One region of the Bacillus sp. ABR genome, then DNA from elsewhere that is predicted to be linked to it. Evidence: a T-box and tRNA genes for the amino acid it is inferred to sense, from the RefSeq annotation. Region 1 holds a T-box; the other holds one or more tRNA genes.
The links. A T-box is a leader RNA that pairs with one kind of tRNA and senses whether it is charged. The one in region 1 lies ahead of OIT90_RS08415 (valine--tRNA ligase), so its partner is inferred to be a tRNA-Val.

Region 1 (5,242 bases):
GGAGAAAACGAATCATATTTTCACTTCCTCCCACATACAACTGTATTGACATCTAATTTTATTTTTTAAGGATTAGATGAAAGGAGGACACCGACTTGTCTCAAAACAATCGATTACAGTTTTCGGTAGAAGAATCCATTTATTTTAAAAGCGGACAGGAAGTCAGTGAGCTGCTGTCAATTTCTCTCGACCCTGATATTCTCGTTCAAGAAGTGAATGATTATGTTTCCATTAGAGGTTCACTCGAGCTAACAGGAGAATACAACATAAATCAAGAGGAGCTATTGGGTGAATTGAGTTCCTTTCCAACATACAGGGAAGCAGATGAGGTAAAGGTAAGAGAAGACGGAACGGCGGAGCTTCTGCATCAATTTCCAGTCGATATCACCATTCCGAAGAACAAAATTAGTCATTTAAATGATGTGTTTGTGTTTATTGATGCGTTTGATTACCAGCTGACAGAGAATCGTTTGCTTACCATTCAGGCTGATTTAGCCATCGAGGGCTTGTTAGACGAGGAAACGCCTCAAGCGCCTGTAGAGGAGCCGTATGAATTTGTCCATCGTCCTGAAGAGGATTATGGTGATATGGCTTACGATTATCAGTTGCAGCCGGAACAAGAAGAGCAAGAAGACCTGCAAGGCGAAGAACGTGAGGATGATGAGAAGCAGCCTGTATTCCAACATGACACGCGCGCCGAGCAAGAGGAACAGGAAGATCAAGAAGAAGAGGAAGAAGAAATTGAGATAGAACTGGTGAACAGGGAAGTAGAGGAAGTGTCCGAAGAACCGGAAGAATCAGAAGAACAAGAAGAGGCGGAACAGCCGAATAACCAAGAAGAAGCTGTGGCACTTGGCTATCGATCTATCCCTGAAGCTCACGTGCAGGAACCGCCATTTTTTGAACCGCCTAAGCTTTTAGAAGAAGAGGAGCGGGAGGAAACATTCTTTGAAGTGGAAGTGAGAAAAGATCCGGAAGCTGCCGAAGAGCAGGAAGAAACGGTACAGTCATATCCGGCATTTGAATCACCTGCTTATCAAGTGGAACCTGAGCAAGAGGAGCAGGATGACGAATATCAGCTCGGGCGGTTATATGAACGGGAAGCACCTAAAATATATGAGTCAGCTCAAGAAGAAGAGGAGCTTGAAGAAGACGTGAGAGAAACGTCTGGCAGTGAGAACTCTCTTTATTTAACAAAGCTGTTCGCTAAGCAGGAGGAGGAAGATTTTTCTCGCATGAAAATATGTATAGTTCAGCAAGAAGATACGGTCGATCGTATTTGTGAGAGATATCAATTGAATGTGCAGCAGCTTCTTCGCACAAACTCATTATCGATTGATGCGGAGCTTGAGGAAGGGCAGATTCTTTATATTCCTGAATATCAAAAAAGTAATGCATAGCAAGCGATGACTGACCGAGAAAATGTGGTGAGTGAACGTGGATGAAATCCAATCTGTCTTATACGAATACGGACTTGAGGCTGAATATATTGAACCTGTCAGTCCTGTTGTCATCAAGGTATATACAAAGCAGGGTGTATTTGCCTTGAAGCGAGTAAAAGCCAACCGGCATATGCAATTTACTGAACAAATGCTTGAACTAGAATCAAAGGGATATCGCTCCTTTGTGCCGATTTATCGGACGAAGAGCGGTTCCTTTTTCTCAAGTCATCGGGAAAGCCAGTATGCATACTATCTGATGCCGTGGCTGACGAATGAAAAGAGAGAAGAGCAGGACGATAAGCACGAATATTTATTTCAAGAGATTGCAAGACTTCATAAGCGTACTGAAGTCATGATGGATATCACAGAGCAAGAGATAGAAGCGCATTACACCCAAATCAAGAGCAGATGGGAAACAGAGAAAGACATGTATGAACGATTTATAGAGCGGGCAGAACAAACGTGGTATATGTCGCCATTTGAGCTGGCCGCTGCTATGTATTTTTCAGAGGCGATGTCTGCCAGCGAATTTGCGCTTGAGCGTTTAGAAGATTGGCATGAAGAAATGAAAGACAAAGAGACAACGCGTGTTGTGCTAAATCATGGACAGCTATCGATCCATCATTTTTTGTATAATGATGTAGGAACAGGACATTTCACCAATTTCGAGCGGTCTAAAAAAGCCGCCCCCATCTATGATCTTCTGACCTATTACTTTCGGACATTCAAAACCTATCCCACGTCTTGTCCTGAATGCACTTCTTTGTTTTATACGTATCAAAAAGGAAACCCTCTTCGGGAGGAAGAACTGCATTTGTTCCTAAGCTACCTTGCTTATCCGCAAGGGCTGTTTGATACAGTAAAAGCTTATGAAGCAGGCGGACAGGATGAAATGGAAAGCTGTCAGCAGCTGTTAAGAGCGTATTGGCAGATGAAAAATTCTGAGCCGACCGTTATGAAGATTCATGAGATTGAGCAGGCTAGACGGCTTGAAGAAGAACAAAGTGCCTCGTCATCAGCGGAATGACGAGGTTATGCTGCGTTGGCTTTATATGGACAGGTACATAAGCATGAGTTTTTTAAAACCAATCAAGATGAAAGGCACAGGCGAGAAAAATAAGAATACCTAGAATGAGGACGTCAAATGTTGTAGGGAAAATGATCGTACGAAATCCTTGAAATATAGCAATCGGGAGAACGACTTGGGAGGCAACTGCCCGAATTTGTCTCAGCCAGGGGGGGAGTGTGTAAGGATTGATCTTCTTCAAATCAAACGCCCTCCTTCTTCATTTTGTTATTATCATATGGGCAAAAGGGCGAAGGGTGCCTGCCCAATTTGTATAAAGAAGAAGAAAAGCGGAAAAGATGATTGACGAAAACAAAAGGCATTTAGTAATATTAATAAAAGATGAGTATGTGCTGATGAACGTGATATATCGTAAGCGTAGATCAGGAAGAGTACGAGCAAGACCCTAAAGAGAGGGAAGCCAAGAGCTGAGAGGTTTCCTAGGATGTACTTGTTTGGAAGGTCGCCTGTGAGCTTAATTTCTTGAATGAACAAGTAGAGAAATTCGGGAGAACCCCGTTATCCTTTAGAGTGTATGGGACACGTGTATGTGTCTCGTGAAAAAAGGTGGTACCGCGAAAAAGCTTTTTCGTCCTTTTATAAGGATGGAAAGGCTTTTTTTATGTTTCATCAGCAGAAAAAATGTGGAGGTTACACAAATGGGAACAAATAATCAAGAAATGCCAACAAAGTACGATCCTAATGCGATTGAAAAAGACCGCTATACGTACTGGCTTGAAGGGAAATTCTTCGAAGCACAAAATGACAAAACGAAAGATCCATATACAGTCGTCATTCCTCCACCAAACGTGACAGGAAAACTGCACCTTGGGCATGCATGGGACTCTACACTCCAAGACATCGTGACACGTATGAAACGGATGCAGGGCTATGACGTTCTTTGGCTTCCAGGTATGGACCATGCCGGTATTGCGACTCAAGCAAAAGTCGAGGCAAAGCTTCGCGAAGAAGGCGTAAGCCGGTATGACCTTGGCCGAGAGAAATTTGTGGAAGAAACGTGGAAGTGGAAAGAAGAATATGCAGATTTTATTCGCAGCCAGTGGGCGAAAATGGGTCTTGGTCTCGATTACTCCCGTGAACGTTTTACTTTAGATGAAGGTCTGAATAAAGCCGTTCGCCAAGTGTTTGTTCAATTGTACGAAAAAGGGCTTATTTATCGCGGAGAGTACATCATTAACTGGGATCCAGCAACGAAAACGGCACTTTCTGATATTGAAGTGATTTATAAGGATGTTCAAGGTGCGTTTTATCACTTGAGATATCCGCTTTCAGATGGCACGGGTTCAATTGAAATTGCGACAACAAGACCTGAAACAATGCTGGGAGATACAGCCGTAGCCGTACACCCTGATGACGAGCGCTATCAGCATCTAATTGGAAAAACAGTGGTTTTACCAATTACAGGCCGTGAGATTCCAATCGTCGGTGATGACTATGTTGATATGGAGTTTGGTTCAGGTGCTGTGAAAATTACACCTGCTCATGACCCGAATGACTTTGAGCTTGGAAACCGCCACGGGCTAGAGCGTATTCTTGTCATGAATGAAGATGGCACAATGAATGCGAATGCCCTGCAATATAAAGGAATGGACCGTTTTGAATGCCGCAAACAGCTTGTGAAGGATTTACAAGAAGAAGGCATTTTGTTCAAAATTGAGGACCACATGCATTCAGTTGGTCATAGTGAGCGAAGTGGAGCTGTCGTTGAACCGTATTTATCAACACAATGGTTTGTGAAAATGCAGCCGCTGGCAGACGAAGCCATTCATCTGCAAAAAGGTGACGACCAAGTTCAATTTGTTCCAGACCGATTTGAAAAGACATATTTACATTGGATGGAAAATATCCGTGACTGGTGTATTTCTCGTCAGCTATGGTGGGGACACCGTATTCCGGCTTGGTATCATAAAGAAACGAAAGAAGTATACGTTGGACTTGAAGCTCCAGAAGATATTGAGAACTGGGAACAGGATAACGATGTACTTGATACATGGTTCAGTTCAGCGCTTTGGCCGTTTTCTACAATGGGCTGGCCGGATGCAGACAGTGAAGACTTCAAGCGCTACTATCCAACCAATCTGCTTGTAACTGGCTATGACATTATTTTCTTCTGGGTATCCCGCATGATCTTCCAAGGTCTTGAATTCACAGGAGAAAAACCGTTTAAAGATGTCCTCATTCATGGGCTTATCCGCGACGAACAAGGGCGTAAAATGAGTAAGTCGCTCGGCAACGGAATTGATCCAATGGAGGTCATCGACAAGTACGGTGCGGATTCATTAAGATATTTCTTAGCGACTGGAAGCTCACCAGGTCAGGATCTTCGTTTTAGTTTTGAAAAGGTTGAATCCACTTGGAACTTTGCGAACAAAATTTGGAACGCATCCCGTTTTGCTTTAATGAATATGGATGGTTTAACGTATGATGAGCTTGATTTAACAGGAGAAAAATCAGTTGCTGACCAATGGATTTTAACACGCTTAAATGAAACAATTGAAAGTGTCACACAGCTTGCTGACAAGTATGAATTCGGTGAAGTGGGCAGACATTTATACAACTTCATTTGGGATGATTTCTGTGATTGGTACATTGAAATGGCGAAACTTCCGCTTTATGGAGAAGACGAAGCAGCGAAGAAAACGACTCGTTCGATCCTTGCGTATGTATTAGATCAAACGATGAGACTTTTACATCCGTTTATGCCGTTCTTAAC
Region 2 (5,242 bases), on a different contig from region 1:
CTAATCTTACAGCTTTTCAACGAGTTCAAATTGCAAGGCTACGTAACCGGCCCACGACATTGGATTATATACCTTTATTGTTTACAAACTTTTTCGAACTTCATGGTGATCGATTATATGGTGATGATAAAGCAATGATAGGTGGTATTGCAAAATTTAAAGGAATGCCCGTTACGGTTATAGGTCATCAAAGAGGTAGAAGTACAAAGGAAAATATAGAAAGAAATTTTGGAATGGCCCATCCAGAAGGATATAGAAAAGCGCTAAGACTTATGAAACAAGCTGATAAATTTAATCGCCCTATTATTACATTTATTGATACAATAGGCGCCTATCCAGGGAAAGGGTCTGAAGAACGTGGAATTTCTGAAGCGATAGCTCGAAATCTATTGGAAATGGCTACACTTAAAGTGCCAATTGTTTGTATTGTAATTGGAGAGGCATCAAGTGGTGGAGCTCTTGGCATTAGTGTCGGTAACCATATCCATATGTTAGAGTATTCATGGTACTCAGTAATTTCGCCAGAAGGAGCAGCATCTATCCTATGGAAGGACGCTAAGTATGCTCCAGAAGCTGCGGAACATATGAAAATTTCAGCAAAAGATTTAAAGCATTTAGGAATTATTGATGAAATCATCCCTGAAATGAAAGGTGGAGCACAAAATGATATCAAATCACAGGCAAAAATGATTGAATCTGTCATCGAATCATCTCTAAAAAAATTGATACCATTATCCTCAGAAGAGCTTATCAAACAGAGATATGAAAGGTATAGACAAATAGAAAATATGTAAAGTCCGTATTACATTTAGGAGGATTCTTACAAGATAGTTCTAAATATTTTGTAAGTAACCTCTTAAACTGAATATGCTGATACTATTAAAAGATGTGTGATCGGTATGAAAAAGGATTTCTTCCATCAATACTTTTTCTGAAGGTCCTCAAATAATTCCTCATAAAAAAACAGACCCTGCATGGTCTGTTTTCATTTTGCCTATATGTTTTGAGATTCTCCATCTCTCAGTCGCGGAGCCATATCTAAAGCAAAATAAGTCAAAATGCCAGCGCATCCGGCGCGTTTGAACGACATTAATAATTCTTCATTACAACATTTACATCAAGCCAACCATTCTGAATAGCTGCCATCAACATTGAATCTTCTCCACTGAAGAAAGAATTTTGTCCATTCCTTACCTAATTTCCATAAAAAACTTAATATTATATTTATTATCACATCCAAGGATTTACAAAGCACCGAAAAGAAACTGAAAAAAGCTCCTGTAAAGGAGCCTTGTGATAGTTATCGATTTAATATGAAACTTGTTTATAAAAGTACATCATTGAAAATTATTTATAATGGTACTTAATGCTTTCTTTAGTACAACCTTATCATCATTTGACAAGTTTTGAAGCGCTGTCTTGTTCAGCTCAATTGTTGCTGCTTCAACTTGATCTCTAATGACTAAAGATTTTTGAGTAGCCTCTACTAATATATTTCTTCGATTGTTTGGATCTATTGTGCGTTCAATTAAGTCAGCTTTTTGCATTTTATCTAATATTCCAGAAACGGTTGAGGCTTCTAAATATACAAGTTCTCCAATTTGTTTAGGAGATAACTGACCCTCTCTCCATAGACAGTTCAACACACCATATTGAGCGGGTGTCAAATCACTTTCCTCTAAAAGTTTACTAAAGTACTTGAACACTTTATTTTGACTAACACTTAGTAAAAAATTTATGCACTCTGATAATTCCATTTTATCTCCCCCACATTGACTTCACCTATAATATCATGGTAGTTTTTTAATTGAAATACTTTTGGAACAGAAATATTTTGTTGTAATATATTTTTAGAGAGGAAGATACACAATGGATTCATTTAAAGCGATTCTAGTTACAGAAAAAAATGATCAAGTTAGTTATGATCTTCAAAATGTAAGTGTTAATGATTTATCTGAAGGAGAAGTATTAATTAAAGTAGCATATTCTTCAATCAATTATAAAGATATGCTGGCTGTTCAAAAAAATGGAGGTGTTATTCGTAACTATCCAATGATTCCTGGAATTGATCTAAGTGGGACTATCGTTCATACAACAGATCATCGTTTCGTAGAGGGTCAACAAGTGATTGTCACAGGTTTCGCTATGGGCATGAGCCACACTGGAGGTTTTTCTGAATATGCTAGAGTACCTGCGGATTGGATTGTTCCTTTGCCAAATAACTTGACTTTAAAAGAAGCAATGATTTTTGGAACAGCAGGCTTTACCGCAGCTCTTTCTATCATGGCTTTACAGGAAAATGGTATGAGTACGAAAAATCAACCTAATATACTCGTTACAGGGTCAACTGGTGGAGTTGGTAGCATTGCTATACAATTATTATCTAAAATTGGGTACAACAATATTTTTGCTTTAGTGCGTAAAGATAATCAAGTTGATATAGCAAAATCTTTAGGAGCAACTGATGTCATTTTTGCAAACGAATTAGGAGAGCTAAAAAAACCATTAAACAAGCAAAAATTTGACTTCGTCTTAGATACCGTAGGAGGAGATGTGGCTTCTGTGATCATTCCTCAAATTTCTTATGGTGGAAGCATGAGCATGTGCGGGAATGCAGGCGGAATTAAATTAACAACAACTGTGTTACCTTTTATTCTAAGAGGGATCAACCTTCTAGGGATTGATTCTGTAAATGTACCAATCAATAAACGCAAAGTAATTTGGAACGAGATAGCAAACGAATGGAATATCTCCCAAACGACTCTAGTCAATGAGATTACGCTCGATACGTTACCTGAAAAAATTGAAGCCATTAAAAATGGCCAACATTTAGGAAGAACCATTATTAAATATTAAGATAAACGAACTTTATTTATTTAAATTACACCAGACAAATATTGAATGTATTGATGCAGATACCCCATCCCAAACAGGTGGGGTACATCTATTCAAAAAAGAGCAGGACATGCTAGTGCTAAAATACCCTCAGATATTTATCATCATGTCACAAACAAATTAGAATTTAACACCGCAGAACACTTTAATCGTTTTAACCTAAAAAGAAACAATCTGCAAAAAACAAAAAACCCTTGCTACGCAAGGGTTTCAACGATGATTCCGACTGGGCTCGAACCAGCGACCTCTACCCTGTCAAGGTAGCGCTCTCCCAGCTGAGCTACGGAATCGGGTTATGTATCAGTTCTGGGCTTTCTGTTACTGACAGTCTCTATTATATAACCATAATAATAAAGCGTCAATGGTTTTGTTTAAAAAAGATCAAAAAGCCGGCGGCTGTGCCGGCTTTTTTCTCTCCTTCTTTATGATTGGTTCACAAGAACAGGCTTTAGTTGATCCAGTGCTTGTTTGAAGTCACGTTTGAGGTCTTCTCCGTTTTCAACTCCGACACTTAAACGAAGCAGCCCATCTGTAATCCCTCTTTTTTCTCTTTCTTCTTTTGGCATAGCTGCATGTGACATTTTGGCTGGATATGACAAAATCGATTCGACGGCGCCGAGGCTGACGGCGAATACAGGTAATGTGACGGCATCCACCAATTCTTTGACTGCCGCTTGGTTTTCTAGTTCAAATGAGAGAACAGCCCCTGCTCCGCTTGCCTGCTTTCGCTGAATATCTGCACCCGGGTGATCATCTAAGCCTGGGTAGTATACTTTTTTGACCGCAGGATGTTCTTTAAGAAATGAAGCTAGCTCGAAGGCCGTTTGACTAGCTTTTTCTAATCTGACCTGAAGGGTTTTTAACCCTCTTAAAACGAGCCAGCAATCCTGCACGCCAAGGACCGCACCGAAGGAGTTTTGCAGTGAATAGAGTTCCTCTCCCAGCTTCTCATCTTTTACCACGGCTAAGCCTGACAGCACATCACTGTGGCCGCTTAAAAATTTCGTTGCGCTGTGCAGAACAACATCCACACCAAGGTCCAGCGGACGCTGAAGCGCAGGCGTTAAAAACGTATTATCTAAGAATGTCAAACAGTCATGCTCTTTCGCAATCTGTACGACACCTTCAATATCTGTAATGCCTAGTGTTGGATTTGACGGTGTTTCCATGTAAATGACCTTTGTATTCGATTGAATGCCTCTTTTGACTTCATTCAAATCCGTCATATCCACGAAGGTATGCTCAATTCCAAATCTCGACAGAACTTGGGTGATCATTCGGAAAGTCCCGCCGTACACATCTCTTGTGACAAGGACGTGATCTCCCTTTGATAATAGAAGAAAAGCGGTTGAAATAGCAGCCATGCCTGATGCAAAGGCAAGCCCTCTCGTTCCTCCTTCCAGCGCCGCAATCGTATCCTCTAATGCTTGACGTGTAGGAGTTCCCGATCTCGAGTAGTCATATTGGCCAAATTCATCGAAGCTGCTTTGATGAAAGGTGGATGCATGCTGAATCGGTACACTGACTGCACCTGTTGAACGGTCTGTTTTAAACGCATTATGAACGAGTTGTGTTTCGAGTGTCCAATCATGTGTGGTCATTTGGCGTGTACCTCCTCTTTTACTTGTGATAGTGCCTGTTTCAGGTCTGCTTTCAGGTCATCTACATGCTCGATGCCAACAGAGAAACGGAGCAGCTTGTTACATACACCGTTTGCAATGCGAATTTCTTCTGGGATATCCATGTGCGTTTGCGTTGCAGGATACGTAATGAAGCTTTCGACTCCGCCAAGGCTTTCAGCAAAACAAATCGTTTTTAGCTGCTTTAAAAATGGATTGACCCAGTCCTCTTTAGCTACTCGAAATGACAGCATGCCTCCCTTTCCTGGATAAAGCACATCTTGAATTTCTGGCTGTTTCTTTAAAAACTCAGCCAGCTCCTTCGCATTTGCCTCGTGCTGGCGCATTCTAAGAGCCAGTGTTTTCATTCCTCTCATTAAAAGCCATGAGTCAAATGGTGATAGAACCGCTCCAATCGCGTTTTGATGCTGGAACATGTCTTCAGACAGCTGCTCTCCTTTTGTCACGACAAGCCCTGCAAGAACATCATTATGTCCGCCTAAATATTTGGTTGCGCTATGAATGACAATGTCCGCTCCAAGCGTAATCGGCTTTTGCAAGACTGGTGTGTAAAAAGTATTATCGACAATCACCAAAGCGCCATGTTCTTTTGCAATCTTCGCTATTTTTTGAATATCTGCTTCCTGCATCAGTGGATTTGTCGGTGTTTCAATAAAGACCGCTTTTGTGTTTGGCGTGATTTTAGAGCGTAAACAGTCTTCATCTGC

Region 2: it has a tRNA-Val gene. The T-box ahead of OIT90_RS08415 (valine--tRNA ligase) is inferred to sense a tRNA for this amino acid. The anticodon was not compared.

The regions. Positions count from the first base shown of each region.
Region 1 covers NZ_JAOYSL010000002.1:581,899-587,140, reverse strand. Annotated here, with positions in the region: gene OIT90_RS08430 (LysM peptidoglycan-binding domain-containing protein) at 96-1,400, shown strand; gene ysxE (spore coat protein YsxE) at 1,438-2,469, shown strand; gene OIT90_RS08420 (hypothetical protein) at 2,522-2,710, opposite strand; T-box leader at 2,879-3,108, shown strand; gene OIT90_RS08415 (valine--tRNA ligase) at 3,168-5,242, shown strand, end outside.
Region 2 covers NZ_JAOYSL010000005.1:21,283-26,524, forward strand. Annotated here, with positions in the region: gene OIT90_RS15520 (acetyl-CoA carboxylase carboxyltransferase subunit alpha) at 1-794, shown strand, start outside; gene OIT90_RS15525 (MarR family winged helix-turn-helix transcriptional regulator) at 1,338-1,757, opposite strand; gene OIT90_RS15530 (YhdH/YhfP family quinone oxidoreductase) at 1,870-2,856, shown strand; tRNA gene OIT90_RS15535 (tRNA-Val) at 3,113-3,185, opposite strand; gene metC (cystathionine beta-lyase) at 3,318-4,496, opposite strand; gene OIT90_RS15545 (methionine biosynthesis PLP-dependent protein) at 4,493-5,242, opposite strand, start outside.